One region of the Enterobacter sp. LM3 genome, then DNA from elsewhere that is predicted to be linked to it. Evidence: predicted binding sites of a transcription regulator. Region 1 holds the regulator's gene; each other region holds the start of a gene.
The links. Region 1 encodes CRP, which controls carbon source genes, mostly activating them, when cyclic AMP is high. Its sites were predicted from a motif close to ATGTGANNNNNNTCACAT; they were not measured.
Positions count from the first base shown of each region.

Region 1 (7,266 bases):
TTGATGCGATTGCTGTTAGTCATGTCTGGCCTGTTCAAAGTAAAATAAAACGCATCGACTGCGTTTGAGCGGGCAGATTTTAGTCGCGAAAGTGATCTATTTAAATCTTTTCCAGAAAATTAGATCTTCGTTACAATATTTTATGTGATGCGAATCACATCTTTTACTGGTGTGTTCAATCGTTTGCGTGGTTACAACTGTTTCAATTTCGTAAAATTAGGTAAAAGGCTGGCCTCGGTTCATACTGCTCTTTAGAATCAGACCATTCGCTTTCTATACTGCGCTTTGTTAAGGAATTCTCATGCTCAAATCAACACTGGCGGCTGTCGCAGCTGTGTTTGCTCTTTCTGCCGTTTCCCCTGCTGCGCTGGCAGCAAAAGGAGACCCTCACGTCCTGCTGACGACCTCTGCCGGGAATATTGAGCTGGAACTGAATAGCCAGAAAGCTCCTGTTTCTGTGAAAAACTTCCTCGACTACGTGAACAGTGGTTTCTACAACAACACCACGTTCCACCGTGTGATCCCAGGCTTTATGGTGCAGGGCGGTGGCTTTAACGAGCAAATGCAGCAAAAACAGCCGAATCCACCCATTAAGAACGAAGCGGACAACGGCCTGCTGAACAAACGTGGCACCATCTCTATGGCGCGTACTGCAGATAAAGACAGCGCCACCAGCCAGTTCTTCCTGAACGTTGCAGACAACGCCTTCCTCGACCACGGTCAGCGTGACTTCGGTTATGCGGTCTTCGGTAAAATTGTGAAAGGAATGGATGTCGCTGATAAGATCTCTCAGGTACCTACCCACGACGTTGGCCCATACCAGAACGTGCCGTCAAAACCGGTGGTTATCCTCTCAGCCAAAGTTCTGCCGTAACTGTCTTTGACACGGGCACGCTTCGCCCGTGTTATTTAGCCCTCCCTGCGAAAGCGCGTTTTGCTGCTTATACTTGTGGCAAACGGACACATTCAGGGAGGCGTTAAGTGAAAAAACTCACCGACAAGCAAAAATCCCGTCTCTGGGAACAGCAACGTACTGTGAATTTTCAGGCCAGCTGCCGCCTTGAAGAGGGGAATGGTCCTTCTGCCTCTCTCATCGGGACGCTGCCGCTTGGGCCACATGCGCCCGGGTTGCCCCATCTGTGCGCCATTCACTACCATCTCTATCACGGACTCGTGGAGAATGCAGGCAAGTACCGTCGCGTCGATATTTCTAAGGGCGATATCCTGTTTTGCCACTTTGACTACATCGAGAAAGCCGGTAACGAATTGATGGAAAAACTGGAAAATGAAGGTTATCTGGTGGGATGTGGAAAAGAGGCGTTTATTGCCAGGATCAGCCACTACTATTGTGAAATTAACATGCTGCATCCTTTTATGAGCGGTAATGGTATTGCACAGCGCATTTTCTTTGAACAACTGGCTATCCACGCCAGTTACTTGCTGGACTGGCGCGATATCGATCCGGCCCACTGGAAGCGTGCCAATCAGAACGGAGCAATGGGGGATTTGACGGCCCTGAGCGCGATCTTTCGCAAAGTGGTGAGCGAAGCACGGGAAACTGAGTAGAATAGAGCGGCCTTTTTGTTCTGGAGCCGCCATGATCCTGCTGATTGATAACTACGATTCCTTCACCTGGAACCTTTACCAGTATTTCTGCGAACTGGGTGCAGAGGTCGTTGTTCGCCGTAATGACGACATCAGCCTGGCAGAGATTGAAACGCTGGCCCCGCAGAAAATTGTCATCTCGCCAGGGCCGTGTACCCCGTCGGAGTCCGGTATCTCTCTGGACGTTATCCGCCACTATGCGGGTAAGCTACCGATCCTGGGCGTCTGCCTGGGTCATCAGGCCATTGCTCAGGTCTTTGGTGCGACCATCGTTCGCGCGGCCACAGTGATGCACGGCAAAACGGCACCGGTTACCCACACGGGTACTGGCGTGTTCACGGGGTTAAATAATCCGTTAACCGTCACCCGCTACCATTCTCTGGTCATTGATCCGCCAACCCTGCCCGCCTGTTTTGACGTGACTGCCTGGAGTGAAACGCAGGAGATCATGGGGATTCGCCACCGTGAATGGGATCTTGAAGGGGTGCAGTTCCACCCGGAGAGTATTCTGAGCGAACAGGGCCACCAGCTGCTGGCGAATTTCCTTAATCGCTGAATATCTATTGCCTTGTTGTGATTTTTTATGCATATTTTGTGATTATATTTTCACAATCAATGTGACATAAAATGGATGGTCATGACATGGCAACTGAACAACCAGCAATCACCCGCGCAACATTTGATGAAGTCATTCTGCCAATTTATGCTCCGGCTGAGTTTATCCCGGTGAAAGGAAAAGGCAGTCGCGTCTGGGATCAGCAGGGTAAAGAGTACGTAGATTTCGCCGGTGGGATTGCGGTGACGGCGCTGGGTCATTGTCATCCTGCGCTGGTGGAGGCGCTGAAAACTCAGGGAGAAACCCTGTGGCACACCAGCAACGTCTTTACCAACGAACCGGCTTTGCGCCTGGGGCGTAAGATAATCGATGCGACGTTTGCTGAGCGTGTGCTGTTTATGAACTCTGGCACTGAAGCCAACGAAACCGCATTCAAACTGGCACGTTACTACGCCTCAACGCGTCACAGCCCGTACAAAACCAAAATCATTGCCTTCCATAACGCGTTCCACGGACGCTCACTGTTTACCGTTTCCGTTGGCGGCCAGCCGAAGTACTCCGACGGCTTTGGTCCCAAACCGGCCGACATTATCCACGTGCCGTTTAACGATCTGCACGCGGTGAAAGCGGTCATGGACGATCACACCTGCGCGGTGGTCGTGGAGCCAATTCAGGGTGAAGGTGGCGTCACGGCTGCAACCCCGGAATTCCTGAAGGGGCTGCGCGAGCTGTGCGATGCGCATCAGGCGTTGCTGGTGTTTGACGAAGTACAGAGCGGGATGGGGCGTACCGGCGATTTGTTCGCCTACATGCATTACGGCGTAACCCCCGATATTCTGACCAGCGCTAAAGCGCTCGGCGGTGGCTTCCCGGTCAGTGCGGTGCTCACCACCCAGGATATCGCCTCTGCGTTCCACGTGGGTTCCCACGGTTCGACCTACGGCGGAAACCCGCTGGCCTGCGCCGTTGCGGGTGCCGCGTTCGATATCATCAACACACCTGAAGTGCTTGATGGCGTAAGTGCGAAGCGTGAGCTGTTTGTGAAGCATCTGCAACAGATTGACGACCAGTATGACGTGTTCAGCGAGATCCGCGGTATGGGGTTGTTGATTGGTGCCGAGCTGAAGCCGCAATACAAAGGCCGTGCGCGCGATTTCCTGCATGCCGCAGCCCACGAAGGGGTGATGGTGCTTAATGCCGGGCCAGACGTGATGCGCTTTGCGCCGTCGCTGGTGGTGGCAGAGAAAGATATTGAAGAGGGGTTAAACCGCTTTGCCGCAGCGGTCGGGAAGATAGTCCGGGGATAACCTCATTGCCCGACGCAATCAATATGGCGTCCGCTTTAACACACGCGTTAGCCATATGCCGTGATGCGGACGCTGACGCCATGCCACCGACGAAATGGTGTGCATGGTGTTCAAATGCCCCAGAATGCGCTGCAAATGCTGCTCCAGGGTGCTCATCGGTCCGTGGGTCAGCGTTTCCGGCGCTTCCAGAATGTTTGCATCTCCCGTTTCTCCCGGCGCGTCATACTCCAGACGCTGCTGACAGCGCTGCAGGGCAATTTCACACGACTGCAAATAGCGTTGTGCCAGATCCGGCGTCAGCATCGTATGCTCGCGTGCGAGCGTGGTCATGGCGTTGATATGCTCGACGATAAACTGGCTGTGGGTTACCCACAGCTTCATGTCTGCCAGATAATTCGAGTTAAAGCCCGGTTCCAGCATGGCCTGGTTAAGGGAGTTAAACAGGGCATTATGTGCCTGATTAACCCTCATTCGCTGGTACGCCAGCGGGGAGGGTTGCGGGTCGTCGCTCAGTATTAAGCGGATCGCCTGCTGGTCTGCTTCCAGTGCATCATGGGCGTTCTGCCTGAGTAACCCGCTTTGCCATTGCGGCCACAGCCAGACCATGCCGCCAAAAGCAATCAGACAGCCAATCAGCGTATCCACCAGCCTGGCAATAATAAACTGTTCGCCGTTCAGCGTGAGCAGCTGCAGGGTATACACCGCAGTTACGGTAAAGCCCACCATCGCCCAGCCGTAGTTCTTGCGGATGATCAGATAGCTCACCAGCGTTATCGCCAGCATGCCCACCAGCGTATACCCTTCCGGGACGTGAAAGTGTAGCGTCACGCCTGCAATAATCAGCCCCGCCATTGTACCGCCCGCCCGGTGCAGAATACGCACCCGCGTTGCGCCATAACCGTTCTGCGTGACAAACAGTATGGTCATTAAGATCCAGTACGGTTTCGGCAGATGCAGCGCCACACCCATCAGGCTGGCGATGCTGAGCATGACGCTGATCCGCGCGGCGTTGCGCAGGGCGGCGGATTTCAGGGATAAATAGCTTCTGAGGGCAGGCAGTAGCGGCAGACGCTTTTGTTTATCGGCCATCAGGTCGCGTGGATAGAGTGGCCGCTGGGTGCGTAGCACGCGCGCGATGCGGCTGAAATGCCATGCGGCAAACTGCCCGACCGGGTTATCCGCATGCTGACGGGCAATTTTTTCCAGCGCACCGAGCTGTTTGTCCATGTTGAAGCGCGTCGGGTAGCGGTGATACAGAATATCGTCCGCCAGCACGCGAAGGCGCGCGGCAACGGTTTGCGCGTTCCAGCGGATCACCGCTTCTGCGTGGCTGCGCTCGACCAGCTTCTGCACCTCCTGCGGCTGATGCAGGCTTACCGAGATATGCTCCTGCAGATCCAGCCCCACCTGGAATACGCGGAGCAGCCGTTTGTACTCATGGTTTTTATTGGCGGCGAGCATATGTAGCTGTTGGTAACACTGGCTGATGAGATCCACCACTTTCTGCTGGCGTGCCAGCAGCGGCGGCAGTGATTTTTCCGGATCGGTGTGCTGGGTGAGCAGGGTGTACTTTGCTTCACAGTAATCCGCCAGCAGGATATAGAGCAGGCTCAGGGATTCGCGCAGCGGCTGTTCCCGCCACATCCAGAACCAGAACCAGTTAAACAACCCGTACCATAGCGTGCCGAGAGCGTAGATCAGCAGCGGCTCCCACACCGGCATATTACCCGCGAGGCTAAGGGTAAAGATGGCCGCAATCAGCGAGGCAGGTAGCAGGCGGGCATGCAGTGAGCTGATTTCAGCCGTTACTCCCAGCGTCATCGCCAGCACGGTTAAAATCAGCGGCAGCGGGATATCGCGGGTCAGCAGGAGTTGCACGGCGAGGCTACAGCCAGCAAACAGGCAGCCACCAATAATCAGACGTTTGAAAAATCGCTTATGGGGCGTGTCCAGACCGGCGATGTTGCAGCAGGCGGGAACGAGAGAAAACAGCAGACCCTGTTGAAGGTGTCCGAGGATCAAACCCACGGCCACAGGAAGGCACAACACCAGCGTTTGTCGCAGTGCATAGTTAACTTCCGGGTGGTAGATCAGCCTGCGCCACATGGGGGAATAGAGACAAAAACGGCGTGACACCTTGCGATGACACGCCGTTTGGCCGGAATTAACGAGTTCCGTAAACCACGATGGTTTTACCGTGCGCGGAGATCAGATTCTGGTCTTCCAGCATTTTCAGGATACGACCCACTGTTTCACGAGAGCAACCGACGATCTGACCAATTTCCTGACGGGTGATTTTAATTTGCATACCGTCCGGGTGGGTCATGGCATCTGGTTGTTTCGCCAGGTTCAGCAGCGTCTGCGCGATACGACCGGTCACGTCGAGGAAGGCAAGGTTGCCCACTTTCTCAGACGTAACCTGCAGACGGCGAGCCATCTGGGAAGAAAGACGCATCAGGATGTCCGGGTTAACCTGGATCAACTGACGGAATTTCTTGTAGGAGATTTCAGCCACTTCACATGCTGTTTTTGCACGAACCCAGGCACTACGTTCCTGGCCTTCTTCAAACAGGCCCAGTTCGCCGATGAAATCGCCCTGGTTCAGATAAGAAAGGATCATCTCTTTCCCTTCTTCATCTTTGATCAGCACTGCCACCGAGCCTTTGACGATGTAATACAACGTTTCCGCTTTTTCACCCTGGTGAATCAGCGTGCTCTTCGATGGGTACTTATGAATGTGGCAATGAGACAAGAACCATTCGAGAGTCGGGTCTGTTTGCGGTTTGCCAAGCACCATGCGCTGTTATCCTCTGTTATAAGCTGTCTCCAGAGTCATAAATCGCATCCTGACTCTGGGGTTGCAATCGAATTCTTACCCATACCTGGGAAGTCGGCTGTCGTAACGTTTCGCAGCCAGTAAAGTTTGATGTCCTCTGCATACATGTGTAACGTCAATGTATTACTGTAGCATCCTGAGTGTTTTAGCATAGCTTTCGCCGCGTGTCTCCTGGTGTCTCGCTTCAGCATGACGCAGGTCGCCTTCCATTGCGAGAAATGTAACGCGCGCGTAATCTGTCACCAAAAATGCAACGTTGGAGTTAAGGAATATATGCAAGCGCGTGTGAAATGGGTTGAAGGTTTAACGTTCCTGGGCGAATCCGCTTCCGGGCACCAGATTTTGATGGATGGTAACTCCGGCGATAAAGCGCCAAGTCCAATGGAGATGGTGCTGATGGCCGCTGGTGGATGCAGTGCCATCGACGTGGTGTCGATTTTGCAAAAAGGCCGTCACGACGTGACCGGCTGCGAAGTCAAGCTCACGTCCGAACGTCGCGAAGAGGCACCGCGCCTGTTTACGCACATCAACCTGCATTTTGTTGTTACTGGCACAGCGCTGAAGGACGCGGCGGTATCACGCGCGGTCGATCTTTCGGCTGAAAAATACTGCTCTGTGGCGTTAATGCTGGAGAAAGCGGTAAAAATCACGCATTCGTATGAAGTGATTGAGGCGTGAAGTCGGGGGCATCGTGCGCGTAGATGCCCTCACCGTAACCCTCTCCCACGGGGCTGAGGGTTCCCCAGTAATTTTTTTCTTCTTAAGCAATTAAACTATTTCATTGAAATATAAGACTTATAGCGACTCCATGGTCCGGCTGAAAATCGCCGAAGCGTTTCCGTAAGGCCGGGGCGAGGCGCAGGGATGCGCCGAGAGGGCATTGCCTGCAGGGATTGAAGTGGTCTACTTAATTTGGACACGACCTGAGGTTCTTTGTCTTTCCATCTCGGCAGGTGTTAACC
Region 1 is NZ_JBJURN010000022.1:52,812-60,077, forward strand. Features, by position in the region: gene tsgA (MFS transporter TsgA) at 1-23, opposite strand, end outside; gene ppiA (peptidylprolyl isomerase A) at 302-874, shown strand; gene ACJ9N4_RS18805 (putative adenosine monophosphate-protein transferase Fic) at 982-1,566, shown strand; gene pabA (aminodeoxychorismate synthase component 2) at 1,598-2,161, shown strand; gene ACJ9N4_RS18815 (aspartate aminotransferase family protein) at 2,248-3,468, shown strand; gene ACJ9N4_RS18820 (YccS/YhfK family putative transporter) at 3,487-5,574, opposite strand; gene crp (cAMP-activated global transcriptional regulator CRP) at 5,633-6,265, opposite strand; gene ACJ9N4_RS18830 (OsmC family protein) at 6,578-6,982, shown strand.

Region 2 (7,266 bases), on a different contig from region 1:
CTGAATACGATAACGGTAATACTGATTGATGACGCCGGTACGGTAATATTTGGCGGTACCGAGTACCACACCAACCTGACGATAGGGGAGATCCTGCAGGTCATCAAAGATGTAGGGCGCTGTTTTCCAGCTTATCCAGCGGTCGAGGCCAAGCACAGTCAACAGCAGTATGCCGAGCAGGACAGACAGGCTGTAAAAAACGCGCTTTAACATGCAGATGGCTCGTACCAAAGGTGAAATTTAACTCAGGCTACTTTACCCGCATGGTTAGCGCAAGAAACAGCGAATCAACTGAGGGGTTTTTCATCACACTGGCGGGCATTCCTGCCCGCCGGAAGGATTACGCAAGCAGCACGCGTTCAATCGATGAACAGCCCAGCGCTTTCAGCGTGGCGGCGGTAGCATCCCACTGAATCAGCGGTGCATCGGCAATTTCTGCCAGAATAGCGCGCTGAATATCCGGGTAGTCATAACCGTTCAGGTTCAGCAGATTCAGTGCGCCCTGCAGCGGTGGCAGCGTTGGGTTAAATGCGGCATTTTCCGCATAGCTGCCGCTGAAGATACGGCCATCACGGCACTGTAGCGCTACGCCACTAGGTGATTTGCTGTACGGGGTGTGGCTCTTGTTGGCGGCGGTGATAGCGGCCTGGCTCAGGTCATCGCCGGACAGGGCGAAGCCGTGATCCTGCTCATCCATCAGCAGCGTTTTGATATCCAGATCTTTCGGGCCGAAAGCGTCAGGCAGGTAATCACCCAGCGTGTGTGGTGCACGACCTGGCAGGTTGATGCGCAATTGCAGTCCGCTGTTCAGCTCGTTCATAAACTGACGACAGTGGCCACAAGGGGTGTAGTTAACGGTAATGGCGCTTAGCGCTTTTTCGCCGCGCAGCCAGGCGTGGCTGATGGCGCTTTGTTCCGCGTGGACAGTTTGCTGCATCGTCGCACCCAGGAACTCCATGTTACCGCCAAAGTACCAGGTTCCGCTTACACCGCGTGCAATCGCCCCTACATTGAAGTGGGAGAGGTCAGCGCGTGCGCAGGCGGCGGCCAGCGGCAGCAGTGCGAAAGCCAGCGCGTCTTCGTCCAGTCCTGTTGCCTGTTGAAGCAGAGTGACCTGCTCAGCCGTCAGCAGGGCGGGGAAATGCTCATCCGCCAGAACCGGGGCCAGGGCTGATTGCAAATTCTCTGCAAGCTGGGCGAAAGCAGCTTGAAAACGTGGATGCATGGCGTTTGCCTCATAAAGGTTAATGGATCGGTAGTGTACGGAGCCATTACGGCTTTATATGTGATCCACTTCTCATTACTTATGCAACTTATGAAAACAAAATGAAATTTGCGCGACGTATCGCAAATTTTAGCCCACAACTGCCAGAATGATCGGGAACAGGAACGGCGCGATCAGAGAGGTCATGATCCCACAGATGACCAGTGCCAGCGAGCTGAATGCCCCTTCCTGATAATCCAGCTCAGCGCAACGTGCGGTACCCAGGGCGTGTGAAGCCGTCCCCATCGCCAGACCACGCGCGGCTTTGGTATGAATGCGCATAGCATTCAACAGGGTATGGCCAAATACCGCACCAAGAATACCCACGAAAATTACGCATACGGCGCTGATGGCCGGTATACCGCCGATGCTGCCGCCCACCGCCATCGCGATTGGCGTGGTGACGGATTTTGGCAGAATAGAGGCAGCAATCTGCGGAGAGGCTCCCATCAACAGTGCGACCGACGTTCCGGTAATCATCGCCACCAGACTCCCCACAAAACAGATAGTAATGATGGACTTCCAGCGGGCACGGATCTGGTGCAACTGTTCATATAAAGGAAAGGCGAGCGCCACAACGGCAGGCTGCAGCAGATCGTTTAAAATCTTGCTCCCGGCAAAGTAGCGTTCGTAAGGAATGCCGGTGAGAAGCAGGAAAGGAATGATCACCACCATCGCCACCAGCAGAGGGTTGAGCAATGGCATTCTGAAACGTACGGCAAGTTTACGCGCGGCGAAGAACACCACCAGGGTTAACGGCAGCGACCACCAGATATTCTCCATCATTGCTTTGTTCCTTTTTGCCCAATCACTTTACGTTCGCCATGCACCAGATGCGAACTCCAGCTCACCACCAGGAAAACCACCAGCGTACTGACCGCGCAGGAGACGACAATGGGGCCGAACTGTGCTTTGAGCAAATCGTAATATTGCATGACCCCGACGCCGATGGGGACAAACAGTAGCGCCATGTAGCGAATGAGAACGAAGCAGCCAGGGTTGACCCACTTTGCAGGCAAAACCTGCAGTGCCAGCAGCACAAACAGGATCAGCATACCGATAATGCTGCCGGGAATGGTGATAGGTAACAGGGACGCGATGAAAATCCCGGCGTACAGACAGGCGTAAATCAGGACGAATGCGCGCAGGTATTGCCAGATAGTATTCAATGATTTGCTCATGGTGAAAGTCCTTGATGAAACGCATTCATCATACAATTAAACCCTGAAATGTGCTACGGATCACATCATGAATTTTGAGCATACCAGACATTCCTGAATGGAACGTCTGACATTGCCACAAATGGACAGTCTTAAGTTTAAATGCAACTATAGCGCGTCTTTTTTTACAGGTACTGATATGCGTGTTTTACTGGCCCCAATGGAAGGCGTGCTCGACTCCCTCGTGCGCGAGCTTCTGACCGAGGTGAATGATTACGATCTCTGCGTGACGGAATTTTTACGCGTGGTCGATATGTTATTGCCGGTAAAATCTTTTCACAGGCTCTGCCCGGAGCTGCACAACCAGAGCCGAACAACATCCGGCACGCTGGTGCGCATTCAGTTGCTGGGCCAGTATCCGCAATGGCTGGCGGAAAATGCCGCCCGTGCGGTGGATCTTGGTTCTTACGGGGTCGATCTCAACTGCGGCTGCCCGTCGAAACTGGTCAACGGCAGCGGCGGTGGGGCAACATTGCTGAAAGATCCTGAGCTGATTTATCGCGGTGCAAAAGCCATGCGTGAAGCTGTACCGTCGCATTTACCGGTGACGGTGAAGGTGCGACTGGGCTGGGACAGCGATGCGCGACAGTTTGAAATAGCCGATGCGGTACAACAGGCGGGTGCAACAGAGTTAGTCGTGCATGGCCGTACCAAAGAGGATGGTTATAAGGCCGATCGCATCAACTGGCAGGCGATTGGCGAGATCCGCAAACGACTCTCTATTCCCGTGATTGCGAATGGCGAAATCTGGGATTACGAGAGCGCACAGGCCTGTCTGAAAGAGACTGGCTGCGATGCGGTAATGATTGGCCGTGGGGCGTTGAATGTGCCGAATCTCAGCCGGATGGTGAAATATAACGAACCGCGCATGCCGTGGGCTGAGGTGGTGACGCTACTGCAAAAATACAGCCGTCTGGAAAAGCAGGGGGATACCGGCTTGTATCATGTTGCACGTATTAAGCAGTGGCTCAGTTATTTGCGCAAAGAGTACAGCGAAGCGTTAGGATTATTCCAGGAGATCCGTACGTTACAGACTTCCGCGGATATTGCGCGGGTGATTCAGTCAAAGTGATACGTGATCGTTCATCCAGGTCGATTCTTTTTGAAGATTTATAATTTTGGTGAATAATGCTAACTAATTAATTTTTAATATGAATATTTTTCTGATTGTTTAAATGTATAACAATTTGCAGATTGCCACGCGTTACTAAAAAAACGAACAGTATCAAGCGTAATTTGCGCCTTTATTTTTGAGTGAATGGCGTAATGAAACGTTCCTTTATTTTATCTCTGAGTGCTCCCCTCGTCTTTATTCTGGCCGCCTGTGCGCCAGAACATTCCACAGTATCGCCTGTTAAAACACAAACCACAGTGGCTTCGGTAAATACGCATTTACGTCGTACTGACTGGCCGAAAAATGAATGGTGGAAAGACTATAACGACCCCGAGCTTAATTCGCTGATTGCGAAAGCATTGAATGATGCGCCAGATATGCAAATTGCCCGGCAGCGCATCACGCTGGCAGAAGCTCAGGCAAAAGCCACGATGGCTGCCGACGGCCCACACATTGATTTTTCGGCTGATGCTGAACGCCAGAAAATGTCGGCTGAGGGGTTAATGGGGCCATTTGCCATCACCGACCCGGCTGCTGGCACCACCGGGCCGTGGTACACCAACGGGACATTTGGCCTGACTGCTGGCTGGGATCTTGATCTGTGGGGCAAAAACCGTGCGCAGGTTGAAGCCCGTATTGGCAAGGTGAATGCGCAAAATGCAGAGATGGAACAAACGCGTCAACTGCTTGCCAGCAGCGTCGCGCGGCTGTACTGGGAGTGGCAAACTCAGGCCGCCGTGGGAGATGTCCTCGCAGATATCAAACAAGAGCAGGAGAATATTATTGGTGCCGACCGCGAGCTCTACCAGCACGGGATAAACTCCTCCGTGGAAGGGGTCGAAACGGACATTAACGCCAGCAAAACCGAGGAACAGCTGGCGGAAGTAAAGGGAAAAATGAAAGCCGTTGAGGCGCGTCTGGAAGCGTTAACCAACAGCACCTCAATGACGCTCACCCGCCATGCATTACCTGCACCAGAGGCTGCGCTGCCGACGATGCTGGGTTATGAACTGCTGGCGCGTCGACCCGATCTCCAGGCCGCTCACTGGTATATCGAAGCGTCCATGAGCGAGGTGGATGCTGCCAGAGCGGCTTTCTATCCCGATGTGAATCTGATGGCGTTCTTACAACAGGATGCCCTGCATCTGAGCGATCTGTTCCGCTCTTCGGCTCAGCAAATGGGCGTGACAGCCGGACTGACGTTGCCGATTTTTGACAGCGGCAGGCTGAACGCGAACCTGGATATTGCCCAGGCGCAGAATAATCTCTCCATCGCGAACTACAACAAAGCGGTGGTAGATGCCGTCAACCAGGTGGCGCGAACTGCCAGTGAAGTTGAAACCCTGACGGCGAAAAACCAGCACCAGCAGCAGGTCGAAAAAGATGCTGCGCGTGTTGTGGCGCTGGCACAGGCACGCTTTAGCGCCGGTATCATTGCCGGCTCCCGCGTCAGTGAAGCAAAAATCCCGGCGTTCAGGGAACACATCGCTGGGTTGATGCTGCAAGGGCAATATGTGGACGCCACGCTGCAACTGACGTCGGCACTGGGCGGTGGCTACCATCACGGCTAAAGCGCCCATGATCTGTACTTACCTGCTGGTTGATTGTCAGGAGGTGAGTACGACCCGAATAGTGCGCGCTAACGCTTCGAATCCCGGTGTTTCAGCCACAGCCGAACCGCAATGACTGCCACCACCACCAGAATCAACCATGCCCAGTGCTTCACATGCTGGTCGAGAGTGTGCAACCACGGGCCAATCACTTCCCCACCAACGTAGCCTAGTGTGGTAAAGATCAGCGCCCAGGCAACCGCGCCAAAAATATTCAGTGGCAGGAAAATTTTCGGCGGCAAACGGCTCGCGCCAATCAGGATGGGGCCGATTATCCGAAAACCGTACATAAAACGGGTACCAATCACGAACAGGTAAGGGTGACGCTGGATCAGTCTCTGCGCCTGACGGATTTTCTTGCGATGCTTAGGAAAACGCAGCAGGAGTGCGGGCCCGAAACGTAGCCCCAGAAAGTAGAGCAACTGGTCGCCAATCATGCCACCCAGCGCAACTGCAGTCACGACCAGCGGGAAACGCAGCAGCCCCTGATGTGCCGCCACCCCTCCGAGCAGGGTGATGGTTTCACCTTCTGCCACGCTACCGATGACCAACGCGATATACCCATATTGTTCGATCAGACTATTGATATCCATAAACTCAGCCGGGTTTCCTTGCGAATGCCTGCATTTATCATATACCTCATGAATGAATAATGCGGCAATGAAGGCGAAATGGCATTTTTAAGGTTGCTCATAAAATAATCTAAAGCCTGCATTATACTTAAGGTATCGCTGACGGGCCGACAACAAGGGGGCGCTATGAACCATGTCTGGGGACTCTTCTCCCATCCCGACCGTGAAATGCATGTCATCAGAAACGAGAACGAAACGGTCGCGCACCATTACACGCACCATGTGCTGCTGATGGCAGCGGTGCCGGTGATCTGCGCGTTTATCGGTACAACACAAATCGGCTGGAACTTTGGTGATGGCACCGTGGTTCAGTTGTCGTGGTCTACCGGGCTTTACCTTGCCATTATCTTCTACGGCCTGATGCTGGCAGGGGTGGCGGTGATGGGGCGCGTCATTCACTGGATGGCACGTAACTATCCGCAACGTCCGTCCCTGGCGCACTGTATGGTCTTTGCCGGATATGTCGCGACCCCGCTGTTCTTAAGCGGCATTGTTGCGCTCTATCCACTGGTCTGGTTGTGCGCGCTGATCGGTACGATTGCCCTCTTTTACACCGGTTATCTGCTGTATCTGGGGGTTCCAACCTTCCTGAATATCAATAAAGAAGAGGGCCTGAACTTCTCCAGTTCAACGCTGGCTATCGGCGTGCTGGTGCTGGAGGCGTTACTGGCGCTGACGGTGATTCTTTGGGGTTACGGATACCGTCTCTTTTAAGTTCACTGCATTGCTGGCGTAAATGCCAGCAATGCAGCATCTGTTCATGATTCTTCGCTGGCGACATTCCACGGTGACCGCTATGATGCCGGAGCCAGCCTGTGTTTATCCGTTAGCACAGGCGGTGTACGTCATGACGTGCGTGAATAATTATCAGAAATCTCACCATGCTGAAATTCCGAGTCTCTTTACTTAGCCTGGCACTGTTGCTGGGTGCGTCCGTTGCCGTGCCAGCGATCGCCAAAACGCCTGCGGTGACCACTGCTGCTGCCCAACCGCAAATTGCGTCCGGCAGTGCGATGATTGTCGATCTGAATACCAATCAGGTGATCTACGCCAGCCATCCGGATCTGGTGCGACCGATCGCCTCGATTACCAAATTAATGACCGCGATGGTGGTGCTTGATGCCCATCTGCCGCTGGACGAAAAACTGAAAGTGGATATCAGCCACACGCCGGAGATGAAAGGGATTTATTCCCGCGTGCGTCTGAACAGCGAAATTAGCCGTAAGAATATGCTACTGCTGGCGCTGATGGCTTCTGAAAACCGTGCAGCGGCGAGCCTGGCGCACCACTATCCGGGCGGTTATGACGCATTCATTCGTGCAATGAATGCAAAGGCCAAATCACTGGGTATGAGCAATACGCATTATGTGGAACCGACAGGTTTGTCGATTCATAACGTCTCCACGGCGCGTGATTTGACGAAACT
Region 2 is NZ_JBJURN010000002.1:357,917-365,182, reverse strand. Features, by position in the region: gene sanA (outer membrane permeability protein SanA) at 1-213, opposite strand, end outside; gene cdd (cytidine deaminase) at 341-1,225, opposite strand; gene ACJ9N4_RS03820 (CidB/LrgB family autolysis modulator) at 1,355-2,050, opposite strand; gene ACJ9N4_RS03815 (CidA/LrgA family protein) at 2,047-2,445, opposite strand; gene dusC (tRNA dihydrouridine(16) synthase DusC) at 2,624-3,556, shown strand; gene mdtQ (multidrug resistance outer membrane protein MdtQ) at 3,751-5,169, shown strand; gene ACJ9N4_RS03800 (DedA family protein) at 5,238-5,801, opposite strand; gene ACJ9N4_RS03795 (Yip1 family protein) at 5,967-6,554, shown strand; gene pbpG (D-alanyl-D-alanine endopeptidase) at 6,722-7,266, shown strand, end outside.
Region 2: ACJ9N4_RS03815 (CidA/LrgA family protein) is a predicted target of CRP. The motif match lies at 2,494-2,511, and genes of this name have one in related genera.

Region 3 (7,266 bases), on a different contig from region 1:
GACGGGATATCCCGCAGGGTAAAATCCCCCTTCAGATTGAGATCGCGACGGAAGCCCACCAGCACAATACGTTCGCGGTGTTGAGGCAGGAAAAATTTGCCATCGATGATTTTCGGGTCATCTGCGCCCATATCCTGCGAGTCGGCCACGTCGTAGCCCAGCTCATCGAGCGTTTGCATGATAATACGGAAGGTTTTCCCACCGTCATGGCTCTTTAAATTCTTGACGTTTTCCAGCACAAAAATGGCCGGACGACGGGCATCAATAATACGGGCAACGTCAAAAAACAGCGTTCCCTGCGTATCGCAGGCAAAACCGTGGGCGCGTCCGAGGGCATTTTTTTTCGATACCCCGGCAAGCGAGAAAGGCTGGCACGGAAAACCAGCCAGAAGGACATCGTGTGCAGGAATAGTATCGCGAATATGGGCGGCAGCCTCTGCATCGGTCACACCGCTTTTGTGGCTCAGGGTCACATCGCGGATATCGGCATTGAAATGATGCGCGTCAGGGTCACAATACCAGTTGGCTTTATAGGTACGAACCGCATGTTTATTCCACTCGCTGGTAAATACGCACTGCCCACCAATGGCTTCAAACCCGTGCCGGATCCCGCCGATACCGGCAAAGAGATCGATAAAACGGAAGGCATAGTTCGGATGTGCCGCTGACGGGCGCGGAAGCAGGTTTTGCAGGTAACGGAACTCGCTCTCGCTCAGGCGATGCCCTGCCCGCTCGCTGGTAAGCAGTCTCTTGAGAATTGCCGGGCTCCAGTGGCTCTCACCGTGTGCTGCCAGCTGGTTTGCCAAAGATTTAGCATCATAGATATCCAGCAACTGGTGCAGTAGCGCCTGTACCGTTGCCGTTGATTTCTCAGCCTGCTCAGACGCGGGCTTAGTCACTGATCGATTTTCCTGCATTCTTTTAACCAGGCAATAAAGACGGGGAACAGATTACCACAGTTCAGTCACTCAAACTGCGGCGAAAGCGGTGCTGAACCTGGCTATCTAACCCCAGGCAGTCACCCTGTAATTCGGCACTCAGTTTTGCCATAAACTGGATCAGAAAATCGGCGTTATGCCGCGCGAGTTCGCGCCCCACTTCCGTTTTCATTGTCTCTGGCAAGCGCAGTAGCTTGGTCTGAAAATGGTCGAGCGCGAAGGTTCTGTCGTCCAGCGGGCGAGCATCAGCGAACGGATCTTCTGCATCAAAAAGCGCCACACCCAGCGCCCCCGATACGGCAAAAACACGTGCAAGACCGATAGCGCCTAATGCCTCCAGCCGGTCAGCATCCTGCACAATTTTGGCCTCAGGGCTTTGCGGCGTAATGCCTGCGCTAAAGCTGTGCGCCTCAATGGCATGCTCCACGGCAGCATAGTGCTCTGAGGGAAAATCAGGGAAATCGCGTCTTAAAATATTACGCGTCTCGCGCGCCGCCAGCTGTGATGACTGGCTACGATCGGGATGGTTTTTCGGCAGGCTGACAATGTCATGGAAATAACATGCCGTCAGCACGACCAGCGGCTCAGCCATCTGGTTAGCCATGATGTTCTGCGCCGTCATCCAGACACGGCGAAAGTGCGAAATATCATGCGCGGCGTCGTCGGTAGTGTGGTTTTCATCAAGCCAGCGCTCAAAGCGGTGTTGCCACTGTGCAATTTCCATCATCACGTCCTGTCGCTTAAACCACTACAATAGCAATTTTCCCTGCGGCTATCACGGGTTGTCCTGCCGTGGGCGCGTGTACCAGGCAATCCCGCCCAGAATCAGGCCTACGGTGCTCAGTACTAAAAAGCCAAACAGTGCCCCAAGCCACTTACCGCTGGTCGATCCCAGAGACCCGTCAACAATGGTATCGGACAGTGAAGGAATTTTACTCACTACCCATATATAGCGAACCATCGCCCAGACAAAGTATCCGCAAAAAGCGTAAAACACCCACAGAGCCAGTTTGCCTCCCAGGCTACGATCGTTTTTTCGTTCCATCTTCAATCCTTACTCCACGGCAACCACGTTACCGTTTTCACATATTCGTTCAAATTTTGTGATGATAGTCACATTTTGGCATTAAACGTCGGGCTCCGCGACGCTTTCTGCTCGCAAGTTTGCGTTAAGTTGATCTCTGGCAAATTTGCAGACTGGCACATTCCCGGCGTAATGCTGTTGAAAATGATGTTCTCTTCTGACTACACGTCACATGAAATATAATTCCTGCAAATTAAAACTACGGAATAATATTCAAAATAAATACTTAATAATAATTAACCCCTATATATTCGGGAAAGAAATTCACAAGAAAAATAAATAGACAAATAGAAACATTTTGTAATTATTTTACTATTTTAATTACATTTATTTTTGAACCTAAATAATATCCCATAGAATAGTATCTGGCCTGTAGTTACGGAGAGTCACTACATATATTCATATAAATTATCTTTAAAGGGAATATATAATGAAAAGAAAAGTTCTGGCAATTATTGTACCTGCTTTATTAATGGCTGGTGCTGCAAATGCGGCTGAAGTGTACAACAACAACGGCAATAAATTAGACCTGTACGGTAAAGTGGATGGTCTGCACTATTTCTCTGATGACACCGGTTCTGACGGCGACATGAGCTATGTACGTTTGGGCTTCAAAGGCGAAACCCAGATTAACGCTCAGCTGACCGGTTATGGTCAGTGGGAATATAATATTCAGGCAAATAATACTGAAGGCAGTGACAAACAATCGTGGACACGTCTTGGTTTTGCGGGTCTGAAATTTGGTGAATACGGTTCATTTGACTACGGTCGTAATTACGGTGTTGTATACGACGTAGAAGGCTGGACCGATATGCTGCCTGAGTTCGGCGGCGACTCCTATACCCATACCGATAACTTTATGACTGGCCGTGCAAACGGTGTTGCAACTTACCGTAACAATGGTTTCTTCGGTATGGCCGATGGCCTGAATTTTGCCCTTCAGTACCAGGGTAATAATGAAAGTGCATCAAACGATCAGGAAGGCACCAACAACGGCCGTGATATTCGTAAACAAAACGGTGACGGCTGGGGTATTTCAACCTCCTACGACTTCGGAATGGGCTTCACCGCTGGTGCAGCATATTCCTCTTCCGACCGTACCAACGATCAGGTCACTAAAACGACGGCTGGCGGTGACAAAGCGGATGCCTGGACCCTGGGCATGAAATATGATGCCAACAGCGTCTATCTGGCCGCAATGTATGCAGAAACCCGCAACATGACGCCATACGGTGACTTCGGTGTAGCAAACAAAACCCAGAACTTTGAAGTCACTGCACAGTACCAGTTCGACTTCGGTCTGCGTCCTGCCGTCTCTTTCCTGATGTCTAAAGGTAAAGACCTGAATTCCAGCTACGGTAACGACAAAGATTTAGTGAAATATGCAGACGTTGGCGCAACGTATTACTTCAATAAGAATATGTCCACCTATGTTGATTACAAAATCAACCTGCTGGATGAAGACGATAACTTCTACAGCGCAAACGGTATCAGCACTGATGATATCGTGGCGGTAGGTCTGGTTTATCAGTTCTAATCCCCATAAAGACTAAAGCCCGCATACAGCGGGCTTTTTCTGTCTCTGGCACACACCCTTACGGTGCTTCCTGCAATGCCACCCGAATAAATCCATTATTCTGCGCCAGCAACTCATGCGCTTTCCACGCATCCAGCCCGGTCAGTACCATCAGCACCGCTGTTTTACAGTTGTTGTTACAGCTTTCCAGCGCCGCTTTCGCAACGGCGCGGGTGCATCCCCCGGCTTCCATTACAATCGCAATTTGCCGTTCAACCCATTTGGTATTGCTTGCTTCCAGATCCACACGCAGGTTGCTGTAAACACGCCCGGTGCGAATTGCCAGCCCGGTAGCGACCATGCTGAGGATCATTTTTTGCGCAATCCCCGCTTTGGTATTGATATACCCGGCAACGGCATCAGCCCCCAGTTCAGGCGCAATGACCATGCTTGCCAGCTGCGCCGCCTCGCTTTGTGCATCATCGGTAATAACGGCGACAGTCGACCCCAGCGACCACGCATGCCGCATGGCTCCCCAGACCCAGGGGGTTTTTCCACTGACGGTGACCGCCAGCATCATGTCGTGCTCGCCAAACCCGATAGCCTGCAGGTCAGCGACACCACGCTCGTAGCTTCCGGCATCATCACCTGCCGTAATGGCAATCACCGGGGATTTTCCCGGCGCATATTCATCTGCCGCCTGTTTTGCCGCGCGGCCGGACGGGCCAGCGCCAACGATCACCAAACGCCCGCCATGACTCAGGGTTGCCGCTGCGTTATCGACCACGCGGGCAATCGTCGTTAAGCAGGGAGTCATGGCCGTAGAGATTTGTGCATCATCCTGGTGAATGACTTTCAGCATGTCCAGCGTGGACAATCTATCGATATTCATCGTGCTGGCGTGCCGTCTTTCCTTGACCGAACCGGTAAGCATAATGCTCATAAACAGCCTCCTTATTATGAGTACCCACACACTATAAAGTGTTTTATATGGATGACCTGCGAGGAGGGTCACGAAAAGTAGAGCAACCGCATGCTTTTACATAGCTTTAAGAAATGCGCGGCATCGGTGATAATTACCCTTTCTCCTTTATCACGGAGTGGTAATGAGCGATTTGCAGCCGTTTCCTGAGACGCGCAGACGTCCCATGAAACTAAACACCCTGGTCACACTCATGGTATGCGCCATTATCGGCTCTGTCCTGCTGGTGGTTTTTGCCCTTTATTCAGTGCAAATCACGCGGGCCACGCGAGATGATGTTAAAGATACCGCGCTGGGGATTGCCCGCACCTTTGCCGACAGCCCTGACGTGAAGCGTGGTCTGATGCAGGCCCCACAGGCCGATATTATCCAGCCCCTCGCTCAGGCCGTGACGCAACGTAACGACCTGCTGTTCACCGTGGTCACCGACATGCGCGGTATTCGTTACGCTCACCCGAACGAAGCGCTGTTAGGCCTGCATTTTATTGGCGACGATCTGACACCCGCTCTGGAAGGAAAGGAGAATGTCTCCGTTAACCGGGGCGCACTAGCCGAGGCCTTGCGCGTGTTCACACCGGTCTACGACGCCCAGCACGAGCAAATTGGCGTTGTCGTGGTGGGGATCTCCCTCAATAAAGTTGAAGATCAAATTACGCGCGGGCGGTTGAACGCCGTCTGGACCATTCTGTTCAGTATCCTGATGAGTTCGCTGGCGATCTGGGGTCTTGTCCGCGTACTGAAACGGATCCTGTTTGGTCTGGAGCCGTACGAAATCTCCGCGCTATTTGAGCAACGTCAGGCGATGCTACAGTCGCTCCGGGAAGGTGTCCTGGCGGTAGATATTCATGGCCGCGTCACGATGGTCAACCACGCTGGCAGAGAAATGTTACTCCTGTTACCGGGCCAACAAACCGAAAATACCAGCGAACCGCTGCTGACAAGCCTGCGGGAAGTGTCGAAAACCGGTATTGCCCGCCAGGACCAGGAGATCAGCTGCAACGGGCGGTTATTACTTTGTAATATGGTGCCGGTAAAAAGCCGGAATCGGGTGATTGGGGCCATCTGCACCTTCCGCGATAAAACGGAAATCAGCCAGCTGATGCAGCGTATTGATGGCATGGTCAACTACGTCGATGCCCTGCGCTCCCACACCCATGAGTTTATGAATAAGCTGCATGTGATCCTGGGGCTGCTGCATATGAAGCGCTATGACAAGCTGGAAGAGTACATTATCCAGACGGCGCATAATTACCAGACTGACATTGGAGCCATTCAGCATAAGATTAAATCTCCGGTGATTGCTGGCTTTTTGCTGGGTAAAATCAACCGGGCAAAAGAGGCCGGAATTACCCTCACGCTGTCCGACGAATGTCTGCTCCCCGACACGGCCAACGAAGAGCAGGTCGCGGTACTCATTACCGTGCTGGGGAATCTGATCGAAAATGCACTGGACGCTATGCAGGATCAAACGGAAGGTGAAATCAGCCTGCTGCTGCACTATCAAAGCGGCTGGCTCAGCTGTGAAGTCAGCGATGATGGCCCAGGCATCGATCCGGTAGCACTGGAGGATATTTTTACGAAGGGCTTCTCAACAAAAGGTGAAAACCGGGGCGTTGGGTTGTTCCTTGCCCGCCAGCAGATCCAGAATCTCGGTGGGGACATCAGCGTCGAGTCTGAACCGGGTGTATTTACTCAATTTTTTGTTCACATCCCCTGGGATAGCGAGAGGAATATCGCGTGATAAATGTTTTAATTGTCGATGATGACGCAATGGTAGCTGACCTCAACCGTCTGTACGTCAACCGTGTTGAAGGCTTTAGCTGCTGCGGTGTCGCCTCTACGCTCAACCAGGCCGAGGCAGTCATTAATAACCCGAGCCAGCCTGTCGATCTGGTGCTGCTGGATGTTTATATGCAACAGGATAACGGGCTGGATCTGTTGCCCATCATCCGTGCGTCAGGCCGCCCGATCGATGTGATTATGATCTCATCGGCATCCGATGCCGCAACGATCCAGACCTCCATGCATTACGGCGTGGTGGATTATCTGATTAAACCGTTCCAGTTCCCGCGTTTCGAAGAGGCATTGAGCGGCTGGAAGGCAAAACGTAACCTGATGGGTTCACACCAGTATTATGAGCAGGCAGATGTGGACAGACTGCTGCACGGCGGTGCGCCGGAGCTGGCGGACAGTAAAAAACTGCCGAAAGGGTTAACCCCGCAGACGCTGCGCACCATCTGTCAGTGGATTGACGCGCACCCGGAGATGGAGTTTTCCACGGATGACCTGGCGAGCGCGGTGAATATCTCGCGCGTTTCCTGTCGCAAGTATTTGATCTGGCTGGCTCAAATCAACATCCTGTTCACCAGCATTCACTATGGTGCCACCGGGCGTCCGGTATATCGTTACCGGCTCCAGCCCGAGCAGACAGGGCTGCTTAAACAGTACTGCCAGTAACCCGATAGCTGCTGTCCAGTAAGGTAAAACGGAAGTGGTGCGCTGAAGAGAACACCACTTCTTTCGTTTTGGTCACAAAGATAGCCTCAATATCAGGGCGCGCACGCAGGGCAGCACACCCTTTCTCCACGCCCATTCCGTACATCAGCGTGGTCCAGATATCGCCATCAATGGAATCTTTTGAAACGACGGTTACGCTGTCCAGTTCATTGTCCAGCGGGTAGCCAGTACGTGGGTTGAGAATGTGGTGATAGCGTTTGCCGTTTTGCTCAAAGTAGCGCTCATACGT
Region 3 is NZ_JBJURN010000002.1:178,951-186,216, forward strand. Features, by position in the region: gene ACJ9N4_RS03010 (DNA cytosine methyltransferase) at 1-899, opposite strand, end outside; gene ACJ9N4_RS03015 (phosphohydrolase) at 961-1,662, opposite strand; gene drpB (cell division protein DrpB) at 1,714-1,983, opposite strand; gene ompC (porin OmpC) at 2,453-3,559, shown strand; gene ACJ9N4_RS03030 (N-acetylmuramic acid 6-phosphate etherase) at 3,618-4,481, opposite strand; gene ACJ9N4_RS03035 (sensor histidine kinase) at 4,645-6,261, shown strand; gene dcuR (two-component system response regulator DcuR) at 6,258-6,977, shown strand; gene ACJ9N4_RS03045 (FAD:protein FMN transferase) at 6,958-7,266, opposite strand, start outside.
Region 3: drpB (cell division protein DrpB) is a predicted target of CRP. The motif match lies at 2,040-2,057, and genes of this name have one in related genera.

Region 4 (7,266 bases), on a different contig from region 1:
TTCGAGTGCAGATATCGAGAAATCCCTGACGAAACAGTTTGGCTGGAGCAAAGAGGATAAAAATTACAGCGCCATCAGCATGTACGATTACGCGACGAAAAAACCGGATAACAGTGGTGACAGCGTCGCGGTGGTTATTGCTAATGGAGCCATCATGGACGGTCAGGAGACACCAGGGAACGTTGGCGGTGATACCACCGCATCGCAAATCCGTGATGCCCGCCTTGATCCGAAAGTGAAAGCGATTGTCCTGCGCGTGAACAGCCCTGGTGGCAGCGTCAGCGCCTCCGAGGTGATCCGTGCAGAGCTGGCCGCCGCGCGCGCCGCAGGTAAGCCGGTGGTCGTGTCGATGGGCGGAATGGCTGCATCCGGGGGGTACTGGATCTCTACCCCTGCAAACTACATTGTGGCGAACCCAAGTACCCTGACCGGCTCGATTGGTATCTTCGGGGTGATCAACACCGTGGAAAACAGCCTTGATTACCTGGGCGTGCATACCGATGGCGTTTCCACCTCACCGCTGGCCGATGTCTCTGTGACGAAATCTCTGCCACCGGAAGTGTCGGAAATGATGCAGCTCAGTATCGAGAACGGCTATAAGCGCTTCATCACGCTGGTTGCGGACTCCCGTAAAAAAACGCCGCAGCAGATCGATGAAATTGCTCAGGGTCACGTCTGGACCGGGCAGGATGCGAAGAACAACGGTCTGGTGGACAGCCTGGGTGACTTTGATGACGCGGTGAAGAAAGCCGCCGAACTGGCGAAACTCAAGCAGTGGCATGTGGACTATTACCAGGATGAACCGTCGTTCTTTGACCTGGTGATAGACAGCATGTCCGGCTCTGCTCGCGCCATGTTGCCGGAGGCACTGCAGGCCTATCTGCCTGCGCCTGTCGCCACGGCGGCAAAAGCGATAAAAGCGGAAAGTGACAAGCTCGCCGCGTTTAACGACCCGCAAAACCGTTACGCGTTTTGTCTGACCTGCGGCTCCGTCCGTTAAAATCCGTCCCCTCTTTCCGTGAAGAGGGGATTTTTTTCTTTGAAGCACAAGAACTCACTATCATGCAGAAGAAATCGATTTATGTCGCGTATACCGGCGGTACCATCGGTATGCAGCGTTCTGAGAATGGTTATATTCCTGTCTCCGGCCACCTGCAGCGTCAGCTTGCGCTGATGCCTGAATTCCATCGTCAGGAAATGCCTGACTTTACGATCCACGAATATGAGCCGCTGATGGACTCCTCCGACATGACGCCAGAAGACTGGCAGCATATCGCGGATGATATTAAAGCCCATTATGACCAGTACGACGGTTTCGTGATCCTGCACGGCACCGACACGATGGCGTTTACCGCCTCAGCGCTCTCGTTCATGCTGGAAAATCTGAGTAAACCCGTCATCGTGACTGGCTCACAAATTCCGCTGGCAGAGCTGCGCTCTGACGGGCAGATCAATCTGCTTAACTCCCTGTATGTGGCCGCGAATTACCCGATTAACGAAGTGTCGCTGTTCTTCAACAATCGTCTGTATCGCGGTAACCGTACCACCAAAGCCCACGCCGATGGTTTTGACGCCTTTGCCTCGCCAAACCTCCAGCCCCTGCTGGAAGCGGGGATCCATATTCGTCGTCTGGGCACACCTCCTGCACCAAACAGTGCAGGCGAGCTGATTGTTCACCCGATCACCCCGCAGCCAATTGGTGTCGTGACGATTTACCCGGGGATCTCTGCCGATGTCGTACGTAACTTCCTGCGCCAGCCGGTAAAAGCGCTGATCCTGCGCTCCTACGGTGTGGGCAATGCCCCGCAGAACGGTGAATTCCTGAAAGAGCTGCAGGAAGCAAGCGAACGTGGGATCGTGGTGGTTAACCTGACCCAGTGTATGTCGGGCAAGGTTAATATGGGCGGTTATGCCACCGGTAACGCGCTGGCACATGCGGGTGTTATCAGCGGCTTCGATATGACCGTCGAGGCAACGCTGACTAAACTTCATTATTTACTGAGTCAAAACCTGGACATCCAGTCCATTCGCAGCGCAATGATGCAAAACCTGCGCGGTGAACTGACCCCGGACGAATAAGGAGACCTCATGAAGCAACGCGCTCTGTTACTGGTCGATTTGCAAAATGATTTCTGTGCAGGCGGCGCGCTGGCCGTGGCGGAAGGCGATAGCACCATTGATGTGGCTAATTCGCTAATCGCCTGGTGTAAAACGCGTGGTGACGCCGTTGTGGCAAGCCAGGACTGGCACCCCGCCAGCCACGGTAGCTTTGCCAGCCAGCACGGCGTTAAACCCTACAGCCAGGGGGAGCTCGATGGTCTGGCGCAAACCTTCTGGCCCGATCACTGCATACAGCAGACCGAAGGCGCAGAGCTGCATCCGCTGCTGAATCAGAAGGCCATTGACGCGGTGTTTCACAAGGGGGAAAACCCGGCTATCGACAGCTACAGCGCGTTTTTTGATAACGGACATCGTCAAAAAACGGCGCTGGACGCGTGGTTACGCCATCACGAAATCACCGAACTGATTGTGCTGGGGCTGGCAACGGACTATTGCGTGAAATTCACCGTGCTGGATGCACTTCAGCTTGGTTACAACGTAAATGTCATCACCGACGGCTGCCGTGGTGTGAATATTCACCCCCAGGACAGTGCTCAGGCGTTTATGGATATGGCCGCAGAGGGTGCAACACTGTATACGCTGGAAGACTGGCTGGAGACACAACCGTAAGCCTTTTCGCCGGGGGCAGCAACGCCTGCCCCGGTAAAACCCTCCCCCCTCGATCTCCCATAAAGTGAACTCCCTCGCATCACCAGCGAAGCGGCAATGCTATTCTTTTCTGGCTGTTTTTTCGCCACGCCTTTTCCGTGGCGTGGTTAATTTTATTAAGTCAAAGAGGAAGTTATATGAAACGTTTGCCATTGCTGGCAGCATTACCCTTGCTTTGCGCGTCAGTTGCCTCCGCCAGCCCCATGATGTCTGTGGGCTACTTTAACGGAGGTGGCGATGTCACTGCGGGGCCTGGTGGTGACATCAATAAACTCGACGTTCGCCAGATTACCCACCTGAACTACTCATTTGGTCTGGTCTATAACAATGAGAAAGACGAAACCAACGCCGCGCTGAAAGATCCGGCAAAACTGCATCAAATCTGGCTATCGCCAAAAGTCACGTCCGACCTCGCGTTAATCCCTGCCCTGCGTAAACAAAATCCGAACCTCAAAGTGCTGCTTTCCGTTGGTGGCTGGGGGGCACGTGGTTTCTCCGGTGCAGCGGCCAGCAAAGAGACGCGCGCGGTGTTTATCCGCTCTGCGCAGGAGATCGTCGATAAATACGGCCTGGACGGAATCGATCTCGACTGGGAGTATCCGGTGAATGGCGCATGGGGGCTTGTCGCAAGCCAGCCTGCCGATCGGGATAATTTCACCGCACTGCTGAAGGAGATGCGCGATGCATTCGGGCATAAAAAGCTGGTCACCATTGCGGTGGGGGCAAATGCGGAAAGTCCGAAAAGCTGGGTGGATGTAAAGGCGATCGCCCCGCTGCTCGACTATATCAACCTGATGACCTACGACATGGCCTACGGTACCCAGTACTTCAACGCCAACCTGTATGACTCCAGCGCCTGGCCAACGGTCGCCGCCGCCGATAAATACAGCGTCGACTTTGTGGTTAACAACTACCTGGCCGCCGGGCTGAAGCCACAGCAGATGAACCTTGGGATCGGTTTCTATGGCCGCGTCCCGAAACGCTCCGTGGAGCCAGGGGTTGACTGGTCGAAACCGGATGCGCAAAAAAATCCAGTGACGCAGCCCTACTTCGGCCCTCAGGAGACAGGTTTGTTCAAATCACTCGGCTATGACCTGACCAAAGATACCTACGTGAAGTACAACGATATCGTGAAGAAGCTACTGAACGATCCGCAGAAGCGCTTTACCGAACACTGGGACGATCAGGCGAAAGTGCCGTGGTTGTCGGTGAATTCCGCAGGCGGTAAGGCGTTGTTTGCCCTTTCCTACGAAAACCCACGTTCCGTTGCCATCAAAGCGGACTATATCAAGGAGAAAGGTCTCGCCGGGGCGATGTTCTGGGAGTACGGCGCGGATGACGAAAACCAGCTAGCGAAACAGCTGGCAGAGTCGCTGGGGATTAAACACTAGAGCATATTGTGCCGGGTAGCGACTGCGCTTACCCGGCCTACTCACGCGACCGCTATTTGAAGGTCGCAATTGGCTTTGGCGTAATACCAAAATCTTCTTTTAGCTCGCGCTTACTCTTCATCACCATCTGACCTTGAGTGTCGATAGTCATGTGCTGGGCATCCGTGTTGTGACGGGCCTGCCACAGCATCACCAGTTGCAGGCTGTTCTCTTTTTGCTCCGGGGTGAGTGCCACGCCATCCGGCCATTTTCCCAGTTCAACCGCCGTCACCAGACGCTGATAAATCTCCGGTGTCATACCGCTAACCATGTCATCAATATTCATGATTTCTCCCTTTCAAAGGAATAATTTGCTGAATCGTTTTTTCAGCCTTTGGTCTGATCGCCATTTTCATCATCAGTGAAGCTCATTGATGCTGAATTCACGCAGAAACGCTCCCCTGTTGGCTGTGGGCCATCCGGGAATACATGCCCGAGATGCGCGTCACAGTTACCACAGCGGATTTCAGTGCGCTGCATACCGTGCGACATGTCACTCAGATAGCGGATCGCGTCATCGCTCACCGGCTCATAAAAGCTCGGCCAGCCACAGCCAGAATCATACTTTGTCTGCGAATTGAACAGCGGTGCATCACACACCAGACAGTGATAGACGCCGTCTCGCTTATTGTGCAGCAAACGCCCGGTAAATGGCGGTTCAGTACCGTGATTCTGCGTCACATAAAACTGCATTTCTGTGAGGTTTTTTTTCAGATCGTCGGGGTTACGTTGGTTCGACATATACTTACATCTCGCAGTAGAAACAGACAACTTTCGCCCAGATTCTAACAAAACATTAACACCACCGCGTGCACTTTTGTTCTAAACTTATGTGTCGCGAAAAGGCGGTCAGGCAATTGTGATCTGCTTCACATTTTTATCCTGAGAGGCCTTTAAAATTCCGGGCGCAGCCCCCATGTGGTTGCTAGCTCAAAGGGAAAGTGAGGCGAGTCAGTCGCACAAACGTTAGTCACAGGATTGATTTGTCGCAATGATTGACACGATTCCGCTTGACGCTGCGTAAGGTTTTTGTAATTTTACAGGCAACCTTTTATTCACTAACAAATAGCTGGTGGAATATATGACTATCAAAGTAGGTATCAACGGTTTTGGCCGTATTGGCCGTATTGTTTTCCGTGCTGCTCAGAAACGTTCTGACATCGAAATCGTTGGTATCAACGATCTCCTGGACGCTGAATACATGGCGTACATGCTGAAGTACGACTCAACTCACGGTCGTTTCGACGGCACCGTTGAAGTGAAAGACGGCCACCTGGTTGTTAACGGCAAAACCATCCGCGTTACTGCTGAAAAAGACCCAGCTAACCTGAAATGGAACGAAATCGGTGTTGACGTTGTTGCTGAAGCAACCGGTATCTTCCTGACCGACGAAACTGCACGTAAACACATCACTGCGGGTGCGAAGAAAGTTGTTCTGACTGGTCCTTCCAAAGACAACACCCCAATGTTCGTTCGTGGTGCAAACTTCGAAACTTATGCTGGCCAGGACATCGTTTCTAACGCATCCTGCACCACCAACTGCCTGGCACCGCTGGCTAAAGTTATCAACGACAACTTCGGCATCATCGAAGGTCTGATGACTACCGTTCACGCGACCACCGCTACTCAGAAAACCGTTGACGGCCCGTCTCACAAAGACTGGCGTGGCGGCCGTGGCGCAGCTCAGAACATCATCCCATCCTCTACCGGTGCTGCTAAAGCAGTAGGTAAAGTACTGCCAGAACTGAATGGCAAACTGACTGGTATGGCGTTCCGCGTTCCAACTCCTAACGTATCCGTTGTTGACCTGACCGTTCGTCTGGAAAAAGCTGCTTCTTATGAAGAAATTAAGAAAGCAATCAAAGCTGCTTCCGAAGGCGCAATGAAAGGCGTTCTGGGCTACACCGAAGACGACGTTGTTTCTACCGATTTCAACGGCGAAATCTGCACTTCCGTGTTCGATGCTAAAGCTGGTATCGCACTGAACGACAACTTCGTTAAACTGGTTTCCTGGTACGACAACGAAACTGGCTACTCTAACAAAGTACTGGACCTGATCGCTCACATCTCCAAATAAGTTGAGATGAGATTCTGATCCAAAAAGGCGACTTCGGTCGCCTTTTTTATTTTCTAAGACAGAGGATTGCTTAATGATTAATAAAATTTTTGCACTTCCGGTAGTCGAACAACTTACCCCTGTGCTCTCCCTCCGTCAGATTGACGGTGCCGACATTGTCGTCGTTGACCATCCACGCGTAAAAGCCTCCGTGGCCCTGAATGGCGCTCACCTGCTCTCCTGGAAACCAGAAGGTGAAAAGGAAGGTCTGTGGTTGAGTAATGCCACCTCCTTCAAAAAAGGTGCAGCAATCCGCGGTGGTGTACCGATCTGCTGGCCGTGGTTCGGCCCGGCAGCACAACAGGGTCTGCCTGCTCACGGGTTTGCCCGTAACCAGCAGTGGACGCTGAAAGCACATAATGAAGACGATCACAACGTGGTGCTGACCTTCGAGCTTCAGGCCAATGATGACACCCGTAAACTCTGGCCGCACGATTTCACCCTGTATGCCCGCTTCAAGCTGGGCAAGACCTGTGAAATTGAACTGGAAGCGCACGGTGAGTTTGAAACCACGTCTGCCCTGCACACTTATTTCAACGTGGGTGATATCAACGCGGTAAAAGTGAGCGGTCTTGGTGATACCTTTATCGACAAAGTGGATAACGCAAAAGAAGGGAAACTGAGCGACGGCGTACAGACCTTCCCTGACCGCACCGACCGCGTTTATCTGCACCCGGAAGCGTGCAGCGTGATCCACGACAGTGCCCTGAACCGTGGTATCGAAGTGGTTCACCATCACCACAGCAACGTGGTGGGCTGGAACCCTGGCCCTGCGCTCTCCATCAGCATGGCTGACGTCCCAGACGACGGTTACAAGACGTTTGTCTGTGTGGAAACCGCGTGTGTCAGTACACCGCAGAAAGCGAGCGCTGAGAAGCCGTCTCGCTTAGGACAGACGATTAGCATTGTTAAACGCTGATCGCATTTCCCTCTCCCGTTTTGGGTGAGAGG
Region 4 is NZ_JBJURN010000025.1:4,773-12,038, forward strand. Features, by position in the region: gene sppA (signal peptide peptidase SppA) at 1-1,000, shown strand, start outside; gene ansA (asparaginase) at 1,063-2,079, shown strand; gene pncA (bifunctional nicotinamidase/pyrazinamidase) at 2,089-2,730, shown strand; gene ACJ9N4_RS19345 (glycoside hydrolase family 18 protein) at 2,907-4,160, shown strand; gene ACJ9N4_RS19350 (YeaC family protein) at 4,213-4,485, opposite strand; gene msrB (peptide-methionine (R)-S-oxide reductase MsrB) at 4,527-4,940, opposite strand; gene gapA (glyceraldehyde-3-phosphate dehydrogenase) at 5,281-6,276, shown strand; gene ACJ9N4_RS19365 (D-hexose-6-phosphate mutarotase) at 6,350-7,234, shown strand.
Region 4: msrB (peptide-methionine (R)-S-oxide reductase MsrB) is a predicted target of CRP. The motif match lies at 5,057-5,074, and genes of this name have one in related genera.